3 regions of the Fictibacillus sp. NRS-1165 genome follow, and region 3 is predicted to be linked to each of the others. Evidence: riboswitches for the same ligand, from Rfam matches in the RefSeq annotation. Region 3 holds a riboswitch; each other region holds the start of a gene.
What was found. A riboswitch is a leader RNA that binds a small molecule or an ion and turns the genes downstream of it on or off. The one in region 3 is predicted to bind S-adenosylmethionine.

Region 1 (8,219 bases), on a different contig from region 3:
GATTAGACATTCTGAATCCTCCTTGTTTGTTGGCGGTCAATTTCGTAGGCATATTGTGTCAGTTCAGCTGTCAGTTCGAATCTCATAAAAGGGGTGATCAAATAAATGCCGTTAAACAGCTCAGAAGCTGCATCAATCAGTGATTTTGAGATCTGAAGCCCTTCCCTTGCTGCAGATACCGGATCATCTTTAAACGTTGCCATGCGTTCACGTATCTGATCCGTCAGTTTGATGCCCGGCACCTCATAATGCAGAAAGTCGGCATTGCGGCTGGACGTGAGAGGCATGATGCCAACGTAGAACGGAACCGGCAAACCTTTGACGGCATCGTGGAACTCCAGCAGTTTCTCTTCAGAGTAGACCGGCTGGCTGATAAAGTAATCCGCCCCGCTTTCTATTTTCTTCTCAGCCCGCTGAACCGCACGTTCAAGTGACTTTACATTCGGGTTAAAGGCAGCCCCAACTGTGAATTGTGTTTTCTGCCCCAAATCTTTTCCGGAAAGAGAGACACCTTCGTTGAACTGTTTGATCATTTTAATCAGTTCGATGGAAGTAACGTCATAGACACTGGAGGCTCCAGGGAAATCGCCGACCTTTGCCGGATCACCCGTAATCGCCAGGATATCGTGCAGACCGAGTGTATGAAGCCCCATTAAATGGGATTGAAGGCCGATGATATTCCGGTCCCGGCAAGCGAGATGGACGATGGGCTGGACGCCTGTCTGAGCTTTCGCCAATGAAGAAAGGGAAGTATTGCAGATCCTTGGAGATGCCAAAGAGTTGTCTGCAAGTGTAATCGCATCTGCACCGGCTTCTTTTAATGCCTTCGCGCCTTCAAAGAAAAGGGAAGTATCGAGCTTTCGGGGAGGGTCGAGCTCCACGATCACTGATCGCCTCTCCTTTAAAATGCCAGGCAGGGAAATCTCAGGCTTTTGTCCTGCCTCACGAACGGCAACTGGCTCCGGCCTCTTTTTAACTACTTTTTCAGTAATCGGCTGCAGTCCATGCAGTTCTTTGGAGAATGCTTCAATATGAGCTGGCGTCGTACCACAGCAGCCTCCGAGCAGGCGGATACCCTGTTCTCTGAACAGTAAAGCACTGTTTTTAAAATACTCGGCGTCTCCTTCATACTGAAACTTTCCATCGACATAAGAAGGAAGACTGGCATTTGGATATGCGGAAAGGAAGGCGTGCTTCGGAATCTCCACTTCTTCGAGCGTCTTGATCATATGAAAAGGGCCAAGGCGGCAGTTGAGCCCAACGACATCTGCTCCTAAGTCTTCAAGGCGTCTAATCGCAGTGTTGATAGGCGTCCTGTCGTTTAACACTCCGACTTCCTGCAGGGAAATCTGTGAGATGATCGGGACACTGGTCTGGCTTCGTGTAATTTCGAGTACGGTTTCGAGTTCCTCCAGATCGTAAAAGGTCTCCAATAGCAGGCCGTCTACACCTTCCAACAGCAGACAGTAGAGCTGTTCCCGGAAGCTTCTCTTAATTTCTTCAATTGAAAGCGAGCTTGGACCGGTTCCACGGATTCCTCCGATTGTCCCCAGAACATACTCTCCATTCGCAGCTGCTTTTTTTGCAAGTTTCACAGCGGCACTGTTCAGATCTTTCACTTGCTCCTCCAAACCATATCTTTGCAGTTTAATATAGTTGGCGCTGTAAGTATTGGTCTGTATCACATGTGCACCAGCCTGAATGTAGGCCTGATGGATGGACTGAATCTGTTCAGGATGGGTCAGGTTCAGCTGTTCGAAACAGCAGTCCGTCCCATATGAGTATAGAAGCGTTCCCATGGCTCCATCAGCAATTAATATTTTGTCTTCCAGATCTTTTAATAATCCCATAACACGGTCCTCCTGTTGGTTCGGTATCTTCCAGCGGCCCAATAAAAATAAAAAAAGCCTTCTTAAAGAAGAAGACTTTGAAAATTTCGAGGTCATTCTTCTTATCTTTCAAGTTCATATCGAACTTGTTGGACTTAGCACCTTTTCAGCTTTTGAGCTGAAGGTTGCTGAGGTGTCAACGGGCCATTCCCTTAACCTCTCTGGATAAGAAACCAAATTACTATAAAATTAGTTCTCTATACCTTACAATAATTGTTGGAAGATTTCAATAGCTTTTTCAAATCGTAATATGGAGATGTTGACCGGGAACATCCCTTTTTCACCTTTAAGGGACATTTATCATACACTACACCAACACTTTTAAAGGTGGGGATCACAATGCCGTGCATGGTTAATATTTATTATTTAAAGATAAACAGTCTGGCGAGCAACAGTTCACTGAATCTGGGATCAACCTTTCATAACAGCCACACAGCCAACACAAAATCCAATGGGGACAACAGTTCAGTAGGGGATCATTCACCGGCTGAAGCCATGATGAAGAACATGGTATACGATCCTGACATCAATGATCAAAACGAATACGGAAATGCGGATACAGCATTCAACAATCAGCCGGGATAAAGTTGAGAAAAAGAAGGGAGGTCTCTGCATGCCCTATCTGTTCAATATATTTAATATTAAAACAAACGGTGTGACCATGAACGGTAACATAGATATCGGCCCTACCGTCCATAACAGCCATACAGCCAACACAAAGTCAGTTGGTTCTACGGTTTCTCTTGGAGATTTTTCTCCTTCCACCGGATTCATGGTGAACAGCAACCTCGATCCGGATATCAGCGATCAGGGCCAGGTAGCGAACCCGTCAGCTCCAGTCGTTGCCCAGCCGTAAATCATGTCCGCCTGTTTTTAGGTAAACGAGTTGGTCTGTCCAATCACCTTTTTGTTCAAGCCATACACTGTAGGTAAAGAGCGAAAAGGATGGAACAGAATTGCGTTATTCTTTTAAAATCGGAAAGATCATCATAAACGGTATGACTCAAAACGGTAACCTCGATATCGGAACAACCATCCAGAACAGCCATACAGCCAACACCAAATCGGTTGGAGCGGTTGTGGCGTTCGGTGACTGCTCAGATGCCTGTGCGTATATGATCAATATCAATGAAGATAACGACGAGAATGATATGAGCCAAAGCGAAGAACAGGACGATCAGAAGAAATAAAGAAGGAGCGCTAAGTAGGTGCGCTCCTTTTTCTTGCTGTCCGGGAAGGAGTTTTTTGCCCGGAAAAAGAAGGCTAGTAGTGGGAGGTTCGAACAGAATACGCGCCAATCTCTGCAAAATACAAATATATAATGCCCGGAAAGAAAGGAGCACGGAATGAAGTTAAATGAACTGAATAGCAGGGTAAATGGTATTATAGAAGCTCACAATGGAGATTATGCCTACAGGATCGAAACGAAAGAGGGGCATATTGAGTATAGGGATGATGATATTTTTCCTGCGGCAAGCCTCATTAAGATACCGATCTTAATGGAGTCTTCCCGCCTGGCAGAACAAAAGCTCATTGATCTCTCTTCCAAAATTTCATTACATCAAGAAGGAAAAGCTGGAGGAGCCGGGGTTCTGCATCTCTTATCCCGTGAGGCAACCGTCACTTTGGCAGACGTTCTCATGTTGATGATTACGGTTTCTGACAATATGGCAGCCAACATCATGATTGAAAGAACGGGTATGGACAGAATTAATGCGCTGCTGGCTGAAATGGGCTGCAGCAAGACAGTGCTCGGTCGCAGGCTCATGGATTTTGAAGCGGTAAAGCAAGGAAAGAACAACTTTACTTCCGCAAGAGATGTCATTCTTCTGCTGAAGGAGATCGGACGCGGAAGGATGCTTAAGGAAGAGAGCAGGAAAGCCATTCTGCAGATCCTTCAAAATCAGCAGTTTCGGTATAAGCTGCCTGCTTACATGGATGAAGAAACGATCATGATAGCGAACAAGACGGGAGAACTGGAAGGAGTTGAGCACGATGCTGGCATCTTCACTTTAAAAGAAACGAAGATATATGCAGCAGTGCTTACCAATAACCTTCCTGACGAAGCGGAGGGGAGACAAGCTCTGTCGCTTATTGGGAAGGCGGTGAATGACTATATGCTGAGTTATCAAAAGAATTAGAAAAAATTGTTTTTGGCTTCTTCGACAAAAAATGATAAAATTATGAATACTTAATGAAAACGCATACATATTACATCAGAGGTGAAAAGATGATTACAAATCAAAATGATCAAGGGCTCAAGCGAGGCATGAAAGCAAGGCATCTATTTATGATCTCCTTGGGCGGTGTCATCGGAACCGGATTCTTTCTCGGTTCGGGGATGACCATTCATGATGCTGGTCCGATAGGCGCAGTGATTTCTTATCTCGTCGGGGGCTTTATCATGTACCTGACGATGCTCTGTCTTGGGGAACTTTCGGTTGCCATGCCTGTATCGGGTTCTTTCCAAACGTACACGACTAAATTTATCGGGCCGGGAACAGGATTTGCTATTGGCTGGCTCTATTGGCTCGGCTGGGCAGTTACCGTAGCTCTTGAATTTTTCTCAGCTTCCGCTTTGATGCAGAGATGGTTTCCCCATTCAGAACTTTGGATGTGGAGCTTAATTTTTGCAGGAGTCTTATTTGCATTGAACGCACTCTCTGCAAAAGCATTCGGAGAAGCAGAATTTTGGTTTGCGAGTGTTAAGGTTCTCGCCATTATTTTATTTATTATTGTTGGCGGAGCGGCGATTTTTGGCCTGATCGATATAAAAGGCGCCAGCTCAGCTCCAGGCTTCACAAATTTTGTTTCAGCCGGCTGGTTTCCGAATGGATTCAGCGCGCTGTTTGTCACCATGATTGCGGTTAACTTCTCTTTCCAGGGAACAGAGCTGATTGGTATTGCATCTGGAGAAAGTGAAAATCCTGAAAAAACCATTCCACGCTCCATTCGTCAAACGGTTTGGAGAACACTTTTCTTTTTCGTTCTTGCGATCGGTGTGCTTGCGGCTTTAATGCCGATGGCTAAAGCAGGAAAAGTGGAAAGCCCGTTTGTCGTCGTCTTTGACAGCATCGGGATCCCGTATGCTGCGGATATCATGAACTTTGTTATCTTAACAGCGCTGTTATCAGTTGCTAACTCTGGTTTGTATGCGGCAACTCGTATGCTGTACTCACTTTCGAAAGAAGGAATGGCAAGTCCGGCTCTTGGAAGGGTGAACAAACGCGGGATTCCGATGAACGCGTTGTATATCACGATAGGCGTCGCCTTGCTTTCTTTATTGTCCGCATTTAAGGCCGAAAAAACGGTGTTTGAATGGCTTCTGTCATTGGCAGGCCTCGGTGCACAAGTGGGCTGGATTGCCATTACCGCGTCACAGTTCGCGTTTAGAAGAAAGTTCATTCGTGACGGAGGAAAGGTTGAGGATTTGAAGTTTAAAGTGCCATTGTTTCCTATTCTTCCGCTTTTCGCTACTACGCTGAACCTTGGTGTATTGATCAGTATGGCCTTTGATCCTGAACAGCGCCTTGCCCTTTATCTGGGTGTTCCCTTCTTTATCGGCTGCTATCTTTATTATTACCTGGTCATTAAGAAAAGAGAGAAAACAGGCGCTCTGCAGCGTAAAGCGATATAAGCAATAACAGCATCTCGATTAAGGGGTGCTGTTTTTTTGTTCCTAATTTCCAATTATTGTTTTTTGGTTGACAGGATGCAGCAACTCTATTACTATTGGATATTGTACAACAGTACTTCAACGCATAAAAGCGTTTAAGTATTTAAGTGAAGAAAGAGCATTGCATCTGGGAGAGGTCATCATGAACAGTAAAATCAAATTGCCAGGAGTCATCCTGTTATTCTTATTAATTGTAGCAACAATGTTTACAAGCCTTGTTGTTCTAAAGGTAGAACCCCATATTCCGTTGTTCTTTTGTGTCATACTAACTGGTATTTTTGCCGTGCTTTGGGGAGCGGACTGGAAAGTCATAGAGAAAGGGCTCATATCAGGAGTCATAAGCGGCATTCAGCCATTGCTTCTTTTGATTATGATCAGTTTTGTCATCGCAAGCTGGATGATGAGCGGAGCGGTTCCAACCCTTTTATTTTATGGGATGGACTATATTAGGCCCGAATGGTTTGCTCTAAGCGCTTTATTCATTACCATATTGGTTTCAACGTTTACTGGCAGCAGTTTTACGACCGCCAGTACGGTGGGGGTAGCTCTCATGGGAATTGCTCATGTGATGAACATGGATCCTGGCTTAGCAGCAGGAGCCATCGTTTGTGGGGCGTGTTTTGGAGACAAGATGTCACCGCTGTCTGATTCCACTAATCTTGCTTCGGGCACGGTAGGTGTCAATTTATTTGAACACATCCGCCATATGATGTGGACCACTGTCCCCGCTCTGATCATTACCGCAGTCATCTTTTTCTTTGCTGGCCATCAGCCCCCGGGAACATCGATTGTACAGCTGGCTGAAATGAAAAAAACGTTGGGTGAACACTTTACCATTACACCGTTCACACTTATTTCACCGTTAATCGTAATGGTAATGGCGTTCCGAAAGTTGCCGATCATTCCAACGCTGCTTACAGGAGTATTTACCGCTGTCCTCACGACACTCATCCTGAATCCGGACTTTACGATCTCTCATATGATCAATGCGCTGGAAAATGGATTGAATATGAAGACAGGGAACGAAGCGGTGGATGCGATTGTAAACAAGGGCGGTCTTATCCCGATGATGTGGTCGGTATCACTGATCATCATTGCACTGTCGCTTGGCGGGCTTCTTCAGGAGCTTGGAATGATTGATATCATGATTCGTTCATTTGAGAACTCGCTTAAGACAACCGGCCATCTCATTGCAGCAGCTGCTGCATCAGGGCTTGGAGTAAACCTTCTGACAGGTGAGATGTATCTTTCTATTATTCTTCCGGGGCAAGCCTTTAAAAAGCACTTTGAAAAAAACGATGTCCCGTTAATAAATCTTACCAGAACGATGGAGGATGCGGGTACCCTGATCAATCCTCTCGTTCCGTGGAGTGTGAGCGGCGCCTTTTTCGCAGCTACCCTAGGGGTATCAGCTCTTGATTATATCCCGTATGCTTTTTTACTGTATTTGTCACCGCTGTTCACCTTGTTTTACGGGTACACAGGAATTGGATTGGCCAAGACAAAAGCTCATGCAGAAGCACTAACTAAAGCTTCATAAAATAATGGTGCATCAGGATCCCCTCCTGATGCTTTTTTTATTTGTGTGAATGCAGGCTTCATTTAGTTCATATGATGAAATGATTAAGTGTATAGACAGAACTAAAGGAAGAGGGAGGCGTGAGTGATGAAACACGTTCGGGGCCAAAAAGTCTTTTTATCTGATGCTGACCTGACATCCCTGATCTACACTCACTATGGATTAACGGTCCATTCCATTGAGCGTGTACTCGCTATTCCAAAGGTGCATACAGATCAAGGGATCTTTGGTTTTAAGAATGCGAACGAACTGAAGGATCTGCCGTTTGTCGCCCATTGTATTGAATGGGTGAAACAAAACCACTTTGCCTGTATCCCAAGCGTCCTGCCATGTCATAATGGACAGGTATATTTTGAATATAAGAATGAACTGTACTATATGGAAGAGTGGGCGAAGGGCGGGGATATCCTGTTTGCAGACCTTTCATTGTGTGAAAGGATAGGAGCTGCACTCGCTCATTTTCATCACGCATCTGAAGGGGCTGTACCTCCTCCGGACAGCTCCCGGATGGAGTACGGCAGCCGAACCCATAAATTGAACGGCCTTTACCAGAATATTCAAAAATGGAAGGCAGAATATAAGCCTGTTCCGGAATGGAACTTCGAGCCGTGGATGCTGGAAGTGCTTGAAAAGCGATGCAGGCTGGCTTATTCCTATATCCAACGGATGGAAGAAGAGCATGGCGAAGTGAAAGGAGTCCTATGCCACGGCAGTCTGCACCAAAGAAACATTCTGCTGGACGCGGATGACAAGATTTATTTCATTGATGTGGAGTCTTTGGTATTTGCAGAACGCTCTTATGATCTCGCATCGTTCATCCACTATTATGCACCGTCCTTCAATTGGAATCCTGCGGTCATCTACCGATTTATTAAAGGTTATCAGGAACATTCCAAACAGTCTCTCTCATTTAATGAATGGAAGTTTTTATTCTCCTTTCTCGCGTTTCCGAGAAGGATTGAAAGCTGGTGCCATCGCCATTTCGGGAGCCTAACACCTTCAGAATCGACGTATTTTAAGCTGCTCGGCATCCTTGTTCACGATCAGACAAAGGAAAGTCTGTTTACACAATTCC
Region 2 (8,219 bases), on a different contig from region 3:
TGCGATCCTGTCCACAGCTTCTTTTAACCTGTTCTCATCCGTTAAGAGCCCTGCACGCACATAGCCATCGCCTTCTTTTCCAAAGCCGATTCCTGGTGCAACAACGACATGCGCATGCTCGAGAAGATAATCTGCAAAACTTTCAGATGTAAATCCTGAAGGTACAGGCAGCCAACAAAAGAAAGATCCTTTAGGGGCAGTCACATCCCAGCCAATCTTCTTCAATCCTGAAATAAACACATCGCGCCGATTCTCGTACATATCGACCAGGTGCTCAACGCAATCCTGCGGCCCTAGGAGTGCTTTTGCTGCAGCGTTCTGTACAGCCGGAAAAAGGCTGACATAGAAGTGATCCTGAAGGAGATTAATGCTTTCAATCACACTTTCGTTCCCGATGGCAAAACCAACTCTCCAGCCAGCCATGTTATAAGTCTTGCTCATCGTATAAATTTCAATCCCCTGTTCTTTTGCCCCAGGAACCTGAAGAAAACTCACCGGTCTATCACCGTCAAATGCAATCGCTCCATAGGCAAAGTCATGGACAACAAGGATATCATGCTGTTGTGCAAATGCCAATGTTTCTTCAAAGAAAGGAATGGTTGCCACCCCGGCCGTTGGGTTATTAGGATAGTTCAAGAACATAAGCTTTGCCCGTTCTGCATCCTCTTTAGACACTTCAGAGTAATCCGGCAGGAAATCATTTTCTGCTCTTAGAGGCATCATGCACATCTCAGCTTCCGCCATGGCAAGTCCAGACCAGTAATCGGGGTAACCAGGGTCTGGAACAAGGGCCAAGTCACCTTTATTTAAAATGCATTGGGAGATTTCCACCAAGCCTGCCTTTCCCCCGAATAAGACAGCTACTTCTTTTAAAGGATCAAGGCCAACGCCAAACTCTCTTTTGTAATATTGAGCAACCGCTTCTTTTAAAAAATCATAACCTCTAAAGGGAGAATACTTATGATATTGCGTATTAAGGGCAGCCTCTTGCAAAGCAGCCACGATATGCGGAGGCGTTGGCTGGTCGGGGTTCCCCTGGCCAAGGTTGATGATATCATGCCCCTGAGCAGCTACAGCGGTTACCTTCCCAACCAGCTTTGCAAAAAATTGTTCAGGCAGACGAGTTAAAGCCTCTGCTTGCTGGAATTGTTTCACAGTTACACATCCTGTCTTTCGTAATTTTCTTGAAATTCTAATGAATTATGTTATACGCTTATTAAAAATCTGTCAAAACTTTTTAATGGAGGATCTTATGAAACTTACTGTTGCAGCGATACAAATGGATATTGAGCTTGGCAAACCCAAGGAAAATATAAAGAGGGCATCGAAAAGAATCGAGCAAGCGGCAGAGAACAAACCGGATGTCATTGTTCTACCTGAACTGTGGACTACGGGCTACGATCTCGAAAGGCTGGATGTGATCGGAGATGCAAACGGCGAGGAGATCAAACGGATAATGAGCTCCCTTGCCCGTCAATACAAAGTAAATATTGTTGCAGGTTCCGTTGCTAAGAAAACGGATAAAGGAATCTTTAACACCTTGTACGCCTTTAATCGAAAAGGAGAAATGACCGGCGAATACAGTAAACTCCATCTGATCCGTCTCATGCAGGAAGAAAAGTTTATTTCTCCGGGGTCAAGTAAAGGAAATTTCATGCTCGAAAACGTTCCTGCTGCCGGCGTCATCTGCTATGATATCCGATTTCCCGAATGGATCCGTGCCCATATTCTAGATGGCGCCTCCATCTTGTTTGTTCCCGCCGAATGGCCATCCCAGAGGCTGACTCACTGGCGCAACCTGCTCATAACGAGAGCCATTGAGAATCAATGCTATGTTGTGGGCTGCAACCGTGTGGGCAGTGATAAGAACAACACGTTCGCCGGTCACACGATGGTCATTGACCCTTGGGGGGAAATTGTGGCAGAGGCAGGAGGAGAGGAAGAGACCATTCTTTATGCTGAGATCAGCACTGATCTTGTTGAAGAAGTAAGAACAAGAATTCCTGTGTTTGAAGACAGGCGTCCGGAATTTTATTAAAATTAGAAGCTATGTAAAAGCATATTATTTGATTTTCTTTCATATCGTGCATCACATACTGATGCATGAAAGGGATCCTCACAAAAAAATTTGACAGCCAATGGATAAGATTGTATGATTGCCATTGTAAATTATTATTGCACTCTGTCTTTTCTAACAACTTTATATTTATTGTCTCTTATCAAGAGCAGGTGGAGGGAATTTGGCCCGATGAAACCCAGCAACCGACCGTAATACCATTGTGAAATGGGGCGTCTACTACTAGAAGCCTGGAGATCCAGTATGGCACGGTGCTAATTCCAGCAAAACGATTATTGTTTTGCAAGATAAGAGGCGTGGAATTATATATCCAGGCCTCTTTTCTTCCAGAAAAGAGGCCTTTTTTTAATACAAAAAATTCCGGAGGTAAAATAGATGGCCACAACGCTCAAACAAGCATACCAGCCGCTGAATGAACAAACCGTGGTGGAGCTTGCAAAAAAACTAGAATTGTTTACAGATTATCAACACATCAAAGTCCATGAGATCGGTGACGGGAACCTTAATCTGGTTTTCCGCCTCATTGATTCAGTTACCGGTAAATCCATTATCGTAAAACAGGCTCTTCCTTATGCAAAGGTTGTTGGTGAAAGCTGGCCGCTTACCCTTGACAGGGCGCGCATCGAGAGCCATTCTCTTAAGAAATCAGCAGAATTTGCTCCTGAGCATGTTCCAGAGGTTTATTATACAGACCATCATCTGGCGCTCACTGTCATGGAAGACTTATCGTCTCACGTCATTCTGCGAAAAGGCCTGATCGAAGGGATTCAATATCCTCATCTTGCTCACCACATCGGCACGTTTATTGCCAAAAGCTTGTTTTATACGAGTGATCTTTATCTGCATCCTTACGAGAAAAAAGAGCTTGTCCAAACGTTTATAAACCCTGAACTTTGCAAGATTACGGAAGACCTTGTGTTTACCGATCCGTTTTATGACATCGACACCAACGATTTTCCTTCGGAGCTGCTGGATGCCGTTTCCGAGCTATGGACTGATACCGAGTTGAAAAAAAGAGCAGCGGCACTTAAATATAAATTTTTGACAAGGGCTGAAGCACTTCTCCATGGGGATCTGCATACCGGAAGTATATTCGTTACGGAAACAACTACAAAAATCATCGATCCCGAATTTGCTTATTACGGGCCTCAAGGATTTGATATCGCCCACTTTTTTGCCAATATTGCATTGAATTATGCCGCCCAGTCCTTCCATATCTCTGATCCGCTAAAAAGGTCCGACTATCAGGGCTATTTGCTTGGTGTGATTAAAGATACGTGGGAAACCTTCTCTGACCAATACCGGGAGCTTTGGAAAAAAGAAGGTGTGGAAGCCGCTACAAAACTCCCGGGATTTGAGGAAGAGATTCTCAGCGGCCTTTTTACAGATATGATCGGTTTTGCCGGTTGTGAAGTAATCCGCCGCACGATTGGACTCGCCCATGTCGAGGATCTTGAATCCATTGGAGACTTCAATGGCCAGATCGAGTTAAAAAAACGTGTGCTGAAGCTTGGAAGCGATTTGGTAAAGAAAGCTGAAAGCATAAAAAATATCGATGAATTTATTACCTACATCAGGAGTGTTTAACCATTATGAGTACAACAGAAACATGGATTTCTTCATTACGATATAAAGGGGATCATCTTCTGCTGCTTGATCAGCAGCAGCTTCCCCATCATACTGTCTACATTAATGTTACGACCATTGAACAAGTGTGGGAATGCATAAAAAAATTGCAAGTGAGAGGGGCACCTGCCATCGGAATCGCCGCAGCTTTTGGGATTGTATTGTGGGCGAAGGCTAACCAATCCCTTCCTTATGACGAGTTCAAGTCCGAGCTGCTTCAGCAAAAAAATTACCTTGCCGGATCCAGGCCCACTGCGGTTAATTTGTTCTGGGCACTCGACCGGGTGACAAGCGTTGCCATACAAGCAGGAGACACTGAGGAGGCTGTTCAGCTTATCGAGCAAGAAGCTCTCCTCATTCAACAGGAAGATGAGGAAATATGCCGTAAAATCGGAGAGTACGCCCTCACTCTGCTAAAGAACGGAGACCGCCTGATGACCCATTGCAACGCAGGCGGAATCGCTACTGCCCGTTATGGTACGGCGCTTGCTCCCATGTACTTGGCAAAGGAAAAAGGCTGGAACTTATCCGTGTTTGCCAACGAGACAAGGCCGGTATTTCAAGGAGCAAGACTGACGGCCTGGGAGCTCCAGCAAGCGGGAATTGACGTTACACTCATTACCGATAATATGGCGGCCCATACATTAAAAACCAAGAATATTGCTGCGGTTATCGTCGGATGTGACAGGATTGCTGCAAATGGAGATACCGCAAATAAGATCGGTACATTCGGTCTTGCCTTGCAGGCAAAGGCATTGGGCATCCCCTTTTATGTGGCCTCGCCTCTTTCAACGATTGATTTGAACACACCTGCTGGAGAAGATATACCGATCGAGGAACGGCCTGCAGAAGAGGTGACTCACTTTCAAGGAACGCCCATCGCACCTGAAGGCATAAAGGTATTCAATCCCGCTTTTGATGTAACACCGCACGAGTATATTACCGCGATCATCACAGAGGAGGGAATCGCCTCAGGCAACTATAAGGAGCAGCTAAAAGAATTTTTTAATACGAAGAAATAAAGCTCGCGACCCTCTTGGTCACGAGCTTTTTGTATGATACGTATGAAATAAATTTTCAACTTCAGCAGCACAGACCGGTTTTCCGATAAAAAATCCCTGTACATGGTCACAGCCGTAATCCTTAAGCACGAGAAGCTGCTGTTTCGTTTCTACGCCTTCAGCCAAAGCCGTTACGGACAGCCCTTTGCACATCGTGATGATCGCCCGGACAATGGCAGCATCTGTTGAATTGTGATCAGATTTTGAAAGGTTGCGGATGAAGGATTGATCAATCTTAAGAATATCAATCGGAAAATCCTTTAAATAGCTCAATGAACTATATCCTGTTCCAAAATCATCGATGGATATTTTGATGCCAAGCTCCTTTAATTCCCTCATGATGTTAATCCCATACTGTACATTCTCCACCATCATGCTTTCTGTCAGCTCCAAGTGCAAGAACCTTGGATCAATCTTTGAGCGCTGGAGTGCTTCTTTCACTTCGTATACAAAATCCAGCTTTTGAAATTGGCGGCCTGAAACATTTACAGAGATGGAGAGTTCACTGTTGATCGTTTCATGCCATTTTTTCAGCTGCCGGCATGCTTCATTCAGTACCCATCTCCCTATGTGCCCGATCAGTCCGGTCTCTTCAGCAAGAGGGATGAAAAGCCCAGGCGAGACAATACCAAGACGCGGGTGATTCCAGCGGACAAGCGCTTCCAGGGCAATGACTTTTCCATCATCCAGGCTGATCTGCGGCTGAAAATACAATGACAGTTCGTCTTTGGAAATGGCATGCCGAAGAAAGCTCTCCATCGTGAGCCTCTCCACTTTAAATTCGTTCATCTCGCCTTTAAAGAACTCCCATTCTCCTCTTCCCTTTTCTTTTGCCCGGTGAAGAGCGAACCCCGCATTCTTGATTAAAACATCTGATGTTAATCCGTCATCCGGATAGATGCTTATACCCATTGAGGCTGTCAAAACAAATTCCTGGCCATGATAGCTCAGCGGCACTGCCAGTGCTTCAGAAAGTTTCCTGCTGATCCTTCCTGCTTCCTCTGCACCGGAAAGGCCATTGATAACGAGCATGAATTCATCTCCCGCATAGCGCGAAAGCATGCTTTGACGCCCAATTCGTTTTTTCATCTGTTTTGCCGCGTACTTAAGAAACTGGTCCCCTGCTTGATGACCAAGGCTCTCATTCACCATCTTAAACTGGTCAAGATCAATAAAAATAACAGCGGTCTTCTCCCCCGCCTCCACGGTTTTCCTAAGGCACTTATCCAGATGCTGCTCAAAAAGATTTCGGTTTGGCAGTCCGGTCAGCAGATCATGAAAAGCAAGATGAGCGATTTTTTCTTCTGCTTCCTTTTGTTTTGTAACATTCTTACCGATTCCATAGACTCCGACTACCTCTCCGTTAACAATGATCGGCAGGTTGGTGATGCAGAATTCAAGGGTGTACCCTTTTTTATGGAAAAGCTTGGCTGTAAAACTCTGTGGCCGTTCATGTATCGTTTGATTGAAGCAGTTGATCACGCTTAACTGATCCGCCTCTAAAACATAAGTGATCGCCGATGTTTTCAATACTTCCTGCTGTCTGTATCCAAGCAGTCTTGTCAGCGAGGCGTTCACACTCGTAATCACTCCGGCAAGATCCATGGAATAGATCAAATCAGGATTATGATCAAACAGAGATTTATAGCGCTGTTCCGATTCTTGAAGACTAGCATTCAGCTTCATCATTTCATTGGTCGATGCTTTCACTAGATGGGACAGTGCCATTATTTCTTCGTTATCGTTCTTCATCATGAGCACCTCGATTTATTCAAATGCCAAATTACAGTTCTCTGTATTCTTTATCGGCCTTATTTGCTCATTTGTTTACACGAATCGACGTCATAAGCTCATCGGCAATACAGAATATCCATAATAGAACACAAGGGCCAATGCAAGTATGAAAGTGATCCAGCGGGTCTTCTTCGGTTCATTGCGTTTTATACTATTCAGCATGACCTCCATAAGACCGATAACAGCCAGACCAAGCACTGCCTTAACGATAAGCGGCCCCAGGTTCACTGCACCTGCTTTAATCCATAAATAAATTAGTGAAACACCTGTAAAAAAGGTCACAATGTAGAGCAAACGCAGAATTATATGAAGAATTTTAGATATTTTTTTATTTTTTCTCGTGTATAGGCTATAAGTCACGAAGAACAAAACTAGCGCAATACTCCACGAAAAGACATGCAAATGCAACATATTTATTTCCTCCTATGTATAATCCTCCACTTTACTATACCACGAACGTTTTCAGCCCGGGAAATACAAGAATTTATAGTAGGAAGAAAGCCTTTTCATTGCTATAATGTTAAGGGATTCACCATTAACTACAGATTGGAGTGAGAGATATGATTAAAACAGAAAACATCATCTCCAAAACAGAACAATTCGGGGCGAACAACTATCACCCACTTCCAATAGTCATTTCCAAGGGCGAAGGTGTTTGGGTTTATGACCCGGAAGGAAACAAATATATGGATATGCTAAGCGCATACTCTGCAGTAAACCAGGGGCATAGACATCCTAAAATTATTCAGGCGTTAAAAGATCAGGCGGACCGTATCACATTGACATCCCGTGCGTTCCATAATGATCAGCTTGGAAACTTTTACGAGAAAGTAACAGAACTCACAGGAAAGAACATGGTTCTTCCGATGAACACAGGGGCTGAGGCGGTTGAAACTGCGATTAAAACGGTCCGCCGCTGGGCCTATGACGTAAAAGGTGTTCCTGCCAATCAGGCTGAAGTTATCGCCTGTGAAGGAAACTTCCATGGCCGCACGATGACAGCTGTATCCATGTCTTCTGATGAAGAATACAAACGCGGATTCGGACCGATGCTTCCCGGCATAAAGCTGATTCCGTATGGTGATTTGGAAGCACTTAAGCAAGCGATCACACCGAATACGGCAGCCTTCATCATGGAGCCGATCCAAGGTGAAGCAGGAATCGTCATTCCGCCGGAAGGTTTCTTGAAACAAGCACGCGAGCTATGTAAAGAAAACAACGTCCTCTTTGTAGCAGATGAGATTCAATCTGGACTAGGCCGTTCAGGCAAGCTGTTTGCGTGTGACTGGGAAGATGTTGTTCCTGATATGTACATTCTTGGCAAAGCATTAGGCGGCGGTGTTATGCCGATTTCCTGTGTAGCCGCGGATAAAGATATTCTTGGCGTATTTAACCCCGGAAGCCACGGCTCAACCTTTGGCGGCAACCCGCTTGCCTCTGCTGTTTCTGTAGCATCTCTTGAGGTTATTGAAGAGGAAAATCTCGTTGAGCGTTCCTTCCAGCTGGGAGAACTTTTTTTAAGAGAGTTGAAATCCATCGATAACCCGATCATTACAGAGGTTCGCGGACGCGGCCTGTTCATCGGGGTTGAACTTAGCGAAGCAGCCCGCCCATATTGCGAAAAGCTGAAAGAGGAAGGCCTTCTTTGCAAGGAAACACAC
Region 3 (8,219 bases):
TATTCTTTTATGATCTGCCCGCCGGCAGATTTCTCGAGCCTGTTCATAATCGCTGCGCCTACACCCGATTTCGGAAAAACTTCTCCGTAAATGATATCGACACCACTCTCATTAAATGCCCTCAATGCGTCATATAGGTGATGTGCTACACTTTCCAGCTTTCCTCGTGATCCGCAAGGAATGACCGCATCCGCTTTGTAAAAGGGAGCATTTTCTTCCGTGGTAAGCACCCCGGTTTTTAAACCGGCTCCTTTTTGCTTATCCACAAGCTCCTGCAGGAAAGAAGGGGATCCATCCACAAGGAAAAGAGGAGCATCCGGAGCATAATGGGTGTATTTCATCCCCGGAGATTTTGGGGCGGCCTGCTCATTGAGGAGGCCAGGATCCATCATGGTCTCACCTGCAACCACTTCCAGCTGCTCTTTTGTGACACCTCCTGGCCGAAGGATGACCAGTGTTTCAGCTGTGCAGTCGACTACTGTGGATTCCACTCCTACCCCTGTGACCCCGCCATCCAGGATGCCGGGTATTCTCCCTTTTAAATCCTCATGGACGTGCTGGGCCGTTGTAGGAGAAGGCCTTCCCGAGACATTCGCGCTGGGAGCCGCCAAGGGGAGACCGCATTCTTTAATGAGTTTTAGAGCAACGGGATGATCAGGCATCCGAACAGCCACTGTGGATAACCCTGCGGTCACCCGTTCGGACACATCCTCTCCCTTGGGAAGAACCAATGTCAACGGACCTGGCCAGAACGCATCCATCAGTTTTTTTGCCCGTTCAGGAATGGAGGAAACCATTCCGATAAGCTGCTCACGGCTTGCCACGTGGACGATCAGCGGATTATCGCTCGGCCGTCCCTTCGCCAGAAAAATCTTCTCGATGGCTGCATCACTCTTCGCGTTTCCACCGAGTCCGTACACGGTTTCTGTCGGAAAAGCGATCACTTCATTTTTCTTTATCCACAGGGAAGCCTGCGTAATTTGTGGACAATTTTCATCTTCCGCTATTTTTTTATCCACAGGCCAAACTTCAGTTTTATATTCCAGCATGTAAAAAATCCTTTCAAACCGCCCGAAATGTGTTCGTAAGCTTACAACGCGCATCATCCACAAGTTACACACAAATGCTCCAGTAATGTGCATAACTTGTGGATAATTACTTTTCGTTCAGCGTGCAGTACAGCAGCACAACATCTTTTTCAGCTGTTTTTTTATAATGGGCGGTATTCTCGATATGGGAAGGAGTTCCTGTTGCGGATACCGGCTGAAACGACAGCGGTTCAAAAAGGTGGACAGCTTTCGTAAGCAGGTATAAGGTTTCTACTCCTTTTTCCTTACAGTATAGCAAAATTCTTTGAATCAATCGCAGAAATAGATGTTCGTTCGAGTATTCTTTCTTCATCACAAAAGATCGCAGCAACCCATCGTTTTCGACCCTTTCAAGCCCCACCGTCCCGATCGTTTCACCTTGATCATTTTCCACGACGAGATAGTTCTCGATTCCCTCTCTGATTCCATCGGTTCCAAGACCGGCCTGCTTGACCAGGTCACCGAGGCTTCCAGCCTCATGCGGCATAGCCGCCCGTAATCGAATGGTCATGGCGTTCACCCCTCTAGCATTTTTTAAAGTCTATGAAACAACCATGAAAGTTATGCAGGGTATTAAGAGAAGAGACCCCCTATCTTATCCGCAATGGTGGTGAACAAGTCTGCCAGAAAGAACTTAACATGCACCGTTTCTTCATCGGGTTCTTGCATCGCCGGAGCCTCCTGTTCTGAAGCTAAGGCTACTTCCTTTACATTCTTCTGGTCCGCTTTAACAGCATCACCGTTTTCAAAATCAAGGAAACATAGAGGAGGGAACAATACACACCACCAGTTGGCTCCTTCTCCTTTTCCAAGTGTGATCAGTACCGCTTCATATTTTCCAGCAGGGTAGATGTAATTTCCGTACATTTTTGTCGGGAAGGCAACGTCATTGTTGAATTGAACTTTATAGGGAATGTCAAGCCCGGCATCCTTCAAATAGGACTTTACCACGTTTTCAACCTCAGGCAAATGTTTTCTGATCACTTTTTCGGCCTGATCATGAGAGTCCAATCCCCCCACCCAGGTTGTGATCTGTTGGTTCACTTTATCCCTGATTCTTCTCTTTAGTGTCTGATCCTTATCAGCATCACTGTTTGCAAGAATCCGAAGTCTGATCGCGTCACTCGGGATTTTTACAGACGCATTCATCGTAGCATTGGCTACCTTCGTTTGGGTTTCAAAAAACAGCAGCATCGCGATCAGCGACAGAAATAGTATAGTCATTAGAGATTTTTTTGAACGTTTCATTTTAAAGCTCCCCTTTCCTTTTCTATCCACAGTGTGGTCATGGAAAGGAGAAATCATACTATGAATCTAGTAAACAAATACCGAAAAAATATGACAGAAAGCGGCTGTGAAAACTGCATACTTTGTCACAAATTTATTAAACATATCAAAAAGGTCACATAATTCCTCCACAAAGAAGTGTGTCTGCTATAGTAAGGACATCCCTATCACCCCCTTTTTCATGTAGATAATGAAAACGAAGAGCCTCCCGTTACCCGCGGGAGGCTCTTTCTGTCTCATGATACCGATGCCGTTGTCAATGAATCAAGCTCCTGCCGCAAAAACCTTGCAAGCTCAAGCATGCCATATTTTCCGGCCGCCGCTTCAGCATCCGAGTTGTAATTGGTATTCGTATTAATATCATACGTAAAAATAGTACCGTCTTTATCTTTTATAAACTCTATTCCGGCAACATGGATTTGGTTGTCTGCCAGAACGCTCTCATAGTTTTCAATGACCTCTTCATGGAAATTCTCCACGATCTGAAATTTTGGCTTCGCCGGCGTTTCCTCTCCCACGGGACAAAAAAGATCCCCGATTTGGCAGGCATCGGCCGGACAGAGTTCAAATCCTTCAGAAGTATCCACCCGAACCGCATATACAAACTTACCTCCGACAAATTCACAGCGTGTAATATAAGATTCCGGAGAATCAATGTATTCCTGAACCAGTGTCACGCCGTCTACCGGCTCTTCAAAGTCAGGTCCGAGAACATATTCCTTCAAGCCTTGATACGAATGAAAAAGCTGTACACCAAGACCTTTTCCTGCACGGTTATGCTTGGTGATAAACGGTTTTCCGCTGAACTGTTCTGCCGCCTGAAGAATCTGATCCTTGCCGACAGCTGCAATCGTTTTCGGTGTCCTCACTCCATGAGCCTCAAGCTCCAGATATTGAGCCACCTTGCTTACCTCCAGCTGAAGCGCCCGGCTGCCGTTCAGTACTTTTCGGCCATGTGCCTCCAACCAGGCGATTACACTGGCAGCCAGTTCCGGTGCATAACGGTGTCCTCTTGTATGGGAGGAAGCACTCATACGGCTATAGAAAATGCCCTCGGGAGGTGCTTCTGCCAGATTGACCGTGCCTTGTTCAAGATGCCAAGCCTCATATGGCACCTGCAGCTCGTCCAGCCTCTTGATTAAATGATTCGTCCACTCATCATTCTCGTGTATAATGTAAACTTTTTTCATGGTCATCCTCCTTATATCCTAGGTGAGTATCTGCAGGCAAAGCTTTTACACACGTTCTTTTCTAAAGCTCTCCACTAATGGCATTACCTGTTTTGAAAAACGTTCCATCTCCTCTAACTGAGGGGAGAATTGCAATAAAAGAAGTCCGAGGCCAGCCTCTTCATAAGCAGCAATGCGCTCCGCAATCTGCACAGGCGTACCAATCAGATTAGGCCGCAATCCACGGTTTGAAACAGAATAGTCCTGCAGCTGTATCTGCTGCTCGAGCTGTGATTTACTCGTGAAATCTTTAAATCCTGCATAAGCGCTCGATTCCTTGACCTCTGTAATCCTTTGCAGTTCAGCCTGTGCCTCCTCTTCAGTGTCTCTGCAGATCACATAGGCGGCCATTCCAAACGAAGATAAAGGTTCTTTTCCTGTCTGCTCTCGGCGGTTCTTCATGTCTTCGATCTTAACCGCGATCTCTTCGACAGTTCCGCCGTGCATCACATAGGCGTCACAGGAGGAAGAGATCACTTGTTTTCCTCGCTCACTTTCACCGCCTGCATATAGGATAGGATTCGGACGCTGAAGAGGTTTAGGGAAGAGCTTTGTGTTGCTTAACTCATAAAACTTTCCGGAATAATTAAACGTTTCCTCCGTCCACAGCCCTTTGAGAACATCAATAAATTCCTGCGTACGCTCATATCGCTCATCATGAGCGGTAAAAATGCCTCCGTACTGCCTCGCTTCTTCTTCCCACCAGGCGGAAACGACATTAAGTGTAAACCTTCCGCCACTGATCTGATCGATGTTCGCTGCCATTTTGGCAGTGACGGCAGGGTTATGGAATCCCGGTCTGACTGCTGTCATGATTTCAATTTTCTCTGTTACAGCGGCGAGTCCCGCAGCCGTTGTCCAAGCCTCAAGGGAATCCTGATCCGGCCCTTTAATATCATTCAAATACAGCTCTGCGATCAGCGTAGTATCAAACCCCCACTGTTCCGCGCACTGAATGACCTTTTTTGCATAATCAAACGTGGGCGGCATGTTCTCATCTTCCACATTTCTCAACCATCCGCCAAAAATCGGCAACCAAAATCCAAATCTCATCTGCTTCCTTCTCCCCCTCTGCTTTAAACACCTGCTGCCGCTGAAAGGAACCTCGAACGCTATCTCTTCAGCGCGAGGAGCGGTCAGGACAAAGTCCTGACCCTCCGACTAACCCGAAAAACCCCACAAAAAAACCTCCTCTCGGATAAGAGGAAGTTACAGACCGCTCCATCTTATCTTCCAGGATCAACTCCTGCTGGATTTAGCACCTTGATAAATAGGTTGCCGGGTTTCATCGGGCCAGTCCCTCCACCACTCTGGATAAGATTTATTTAATTAAAGTAATCCTACACTAAAAGTAGGCATTGGTCAATTTTATGGATAAGAAAATAGTTGGGAATGATTGGTGTAAATACAGGGGAGAAGTCTGAAGATTTAGTTCGGTTCAATTATTTTGTATTAGGCTCAATTATTTTGAGTTAGGCTCAATTACTCTTAAATACGCTCAATTATTTACAATTAGGCTCAATTCGGCGACAATTCCACTCAATTTCTCACTCCTAACCACAAAAAAAGCCCCCAGCACAGCTGAGGGCTACCTTTTCTGCCTATTAAAAACCAATCTCTGCGATAACCATCCGTTCTTTTTGACTGATGTCCATTATGACCGATACGAATGATCCTGGGAAGGTAATCCGAAGCATTTCCGCTACTGTCTGCCCTTGGTCATGCCCGACCTCAAAGGCTGCTATGCTTCGTTTGTTCAAGACGAGGGGCAGCTCCTCCATAAATCTTCTGTAAAAGACGTAGCCGTCCTGACCGCCGCTCAGCGCACGGAAAGGCTCCTGATCTTTCACGATCGTTTCAAGCTCCATGATTTCACGGTCAGGAATGTAAGGAGGATTGGACACCACGATATCGACTTTTTCTCCGTTCTCGATCAGAGGCTGAAGAAGGTCGCCATGAATAAAACGAACCGGTGCCCCAAGGTCTGCCGCATTTTTTCTGGCAACCTCCAGTGATTCCTCGGCGATGTCAATCGCAGAGACCGTAAGACGCGGATTTTCCAAGGCGAGCGTAACGGCAATGGCACCGCTTCCCGTCCCAACGTCGATTGTCTTAATCTCTTGTGCATCCTGAAACCTCATGCTGGAACGCTGAAGTACTTCGTATACAAGCTCTTCTGTTTCCGGCCGAGGAATGAGAACCTCTTTATTTACAAAAAAACGTCTTCCGTAAAACTCTTCAAAACCAGTAATGTACTGGACAGGGACTCCTTCGCCATGCTTTTGCACAGCTTCCATAAAGACCTCTTGCTGCTGTGGAGGAAGCTCTTCATTCAAACCAAGAAGCAGCTCCGTCCGGCTCAGATCGCCAAGTGCGTGCCGCAGCAGAAGCTCCCCGGCTTGGGGTTCACGCCCTATTTCTGTTAAAAAAGATGAAGCCCAATTCAGGGCTTCATGCCGTTTCATCTTTGTCATCTTACGCTTCCGTCTGGGCCTTCATTTTGCTCGTTTGGTCTTCTGTAATCAAAGCTTCAATGAACTCGTCCAGTTTGCCGAGTAAAATTTGATCCAATTTTTGAAGAGTCAGTCCGATCCGGTGATCCGTGACACGGTTCTGCGGGAAGTTATACGTACGGATACGCTCTGAGCGGTCTCCGGTTCCGACTGCTGATTTACGGTTCTCATCGTATTCTTTTTGCTTTTCCTGCTGAATTTTATCATAGACACGGGCACGAAGAACTTTCATGGCTTTTTCTTTGTTCTTGATCTGTGATTTTTCATCCTGGCAGGAGACTACCGTCCCTGTTGGAATATGAGTCAGACGAACAGCGGATTGAGTCGTGTTAACGGATTGTCCACCCGGTCCGCTGGACGTAAACGTATCTACACGAACGTCCTTCTCATGAATTTCAACCTCGACTTCTTCTGCTTCCGGAAGAATCGCAACCGTCGCGGTGGACGTATGGATACGGCCGCCGGATTCAGTGGCAGGTACACGCTGTACGCGGTGAGCTCCGTTTTCATACTTCAGCTTGGAATATGCCCCGTTCCCGTTGATCATGAAAATAATCTCTTTGTAGCCGCCAAGCTCTGTGTAGCTTGCTTCAATGACTTCGGTTTTCCAGCCTTGCAGCTCGGCATAACGGCTGTACATTTTGTAAAGGTCGCCGGCAAATAGTGCGGCTTCGTCACCGCCTGCTGCCCCGCGTACCTCGACGATAACGTTTTTATCATCGTTCGGGTCTTTTGGAAGAAGCAAAATCTTCAGCTGCTGCGTATACTCTTCGATCTTGTCTTCCAGCTCAGAAATTTCTTCTTTTACCATGGCCGTCATCTCAGCATCCAGCTTTTCTTCGAGCATCGCTTTCGCTTCGTCGAGGCCTTCTTTCGCTTCTTTATACTCACGGTAAACGGCTACCGTATCTTGAAGAGAAGACTGTTCTTTAGAATATTCTCTTAGTTTATTCGTATCGCTAATGACTTCTGGGTCACTTAAAAGATCATTTAGTTTGTTGTATCGGGCTTCTATCGTTTCTAAACGTTCTAACACGCTTTTCACCTCATTTTAATGGCATAACATTCTAATTATAATACAGGGGAAGGCACCCGTCAAAAAGGCTTCATGCATGTTTTTTTATGGATTGAAAGGCAAAAAGAAACCCCGGGGCTACAGGTTCTGCCCGGGGAGAGTTTCTAACCGCTTTTTCATAGCTGAGCGCCAGCCTTCTGCCAGTTCAACGAGATTGGCAAGAAGGGTAAGGCCTTCTCTGTTTTCCTTGTCTATGTACGTGATTCGGTTTACAAATTCGACTGTGATTCCGCCGTGGTGCTTTTTTTCGATAACAAGCTTGTCTTCCGGTCTGACTATGCCTTCTTTCAGTACCCTCAAGTAATAGCCCGAGTAACTCGTATCCTGAATATATTTGACCATCAGCGGCTGATTAAGCTTGGCGGCGACTTTAAAACAAGGCTGACGCGGCTGGCTCACCTGCACCAATGCCTCCCCCAGCCGGTAGATGTCACCGATACAGACCTCTTTTTCAGTAAGCCCTTCAACGGTAAGATTCTCACCGAAAGAAGGAACGACCAGAGAAATTCCCAAACCGTTCTCCCAATACGGGTAATGGTCATGAGAATAGACACAGACGGCTTTATCCGGCCCGCCATGATGCACAGTGTCAGCCTGTACATCACCCTCGAATTGAAGGTCAGACAGGTATAAAGGGCCCTGAGACGGCTTCTTATTGATCGCCGAGCTTATTTCTTTTCCCTGCCACGATAGAAAATCTGCCTGTCCAACATTTAAAGCTATTATGGATCCTTCCACGATGGCACCCCCGCTTTTTCTTTTATCGTACTCTAAACGGATGCGCCGGGCAAAGGTTTTTAATACATGGATGTATGGTTTTTCAGCGCTTCATAATCCAGGCGCTGCTGGTTCATACGGATGGCCTTTGTCAGTTCTTCGATCACGACTTTTTCATCGGTTATGATATTGAACACAAAGGGAATGGTAGCAAAGTGGCCAAAGAACTGTGTACATCCTTTGTGCCGAATGTCGTGCTGCGTATCAGTCACCGGATTGACCTTCACGATAAAGTTTCCCATGGATTCAT

Region 1: another riboswitch for S-adenosylmethionine. It lies ahead of ABHN01_RS17645 (bifunctional homocysteine S-methyltransferase/methylenetetrahydrofolate reductase); the one in region 3 lies ahead of ABHN01_RS07830 (LLM class flavin-dependent oxidoreductase).
Region 2: another riboswitch for S-adenosylmethionine. It lies ahead of mtnK (S-methyl-5-thioribose kinase); the one in region 3 lies ahead of ABHN01_RS07830 (LLM class flavin-dependent oxidoreductase).

The regions. Positions count from the first base shown of each region.
Region 1 covers NZ_JBDPNU010000040.1:13,025-21,243, reverse strand. The annotation lists gene metH (methionine synthase) at 1-10, opposite strand, end outside; gene ABHN01_RS17645 (bifunctional homocysteine S-methyltransferase/methylenetetrahydrofolate reductase) at 3-1,850, opposite strand; SAM riboswitch class I at 1,949-2,061, opposite strand; gene ABHN01_RS17640 (spore germination protein) at 2,229-2,474, shown strand; gene ABHN01_RS17635 (spore germination protein) at 2,503-2,745, shown strand; gene ABHN01_RS17630 (spore germination protein) at 2,846-3,079, shown strand; gene ABHN01_RS17625 (serine hydrolase) at 3,236-4,030, shown strand; gene ABHN01_RS17620 (amino acid permease) at 4,120-5,526, shown strand; gene nhaC (Na+/H+ antiporter NhaC) at 5,708-7,105, shown strand; gene ABHN01_RS17610 (phosphotransferase) at 7,232-8,219, shown strand, end outside.
Region 2 covers NZ_JBDPNU010000004.1:124,220-132,438, reverse strand. The annotation lists gene ABHN01_RS01885 (pyridoxal phosphate-dependent aminotransferase) at 1-1,155, opposite strand, end outside; gene ABHN01_RS01880 (carbon-nitrogen family hydrolase) at 1,253-2,038, shown strand; SAM riboswitch class I at 2,214-2,371, shown strand; gene mtnK (S-methyl-5-thioribose kinase) at 2,453-3,664, shown strand; gene mtnA (S-methyl-5-thioribose-1-phosphate isomerase) at 3,670-4,725, shown strand; gene ABHN01_RS01865 (EAL domain-containing protein) at 4,744-6,516, opposite strand; gene ABHN01_RS01860 (DUF1516 family protein) at 6,607-6,969, opposite strand; gene ABHN01_RS01855 (ornithine--oxo-acid transaminase) at 7,119-8,219, shown strand, end outside.
Region 3 covers NZ_JBDPNU010000019.1:157,697-165,915, reverse strand. The annotation lists gene ABHN01_RS07850 (L-threonylcarbamoyladenylate synthase) at 1-1,049, opposite strand, end outside; gene ABHN01_RS07845 (GNAT family N-acetyltransferase) at 1,156-1,599, opposite strand; gene spoIIR (stage II sporulation protein R) at 1,662-2,336, opposite strand; gene ABHN01_RS07835 (ATP-grasp domain-containing protein) at 2,612-3,565, opposite strand; gene ABHN01_RS07830 (LLM class flavin-dependent oxidoreductase) at 3,611-4,657, opposite strand; SAM riboswitch class I at 4,828-4,925, opposite strand; gene prmC (peptide chain release factor N(5)-glutamine methyltransferase) at 5,209-6,069, opposite strand; gene prfA (peptide chain release factor 1) at 6,080-7,153, opposite strand; gene ABHN01_RS07815 (MOSC domain-containing protein) at 7,271-7,930, opposite strand; gene ABHN01_RS07810 (hypothetical protein) at 7,990-8,219, opposite strand, start outside.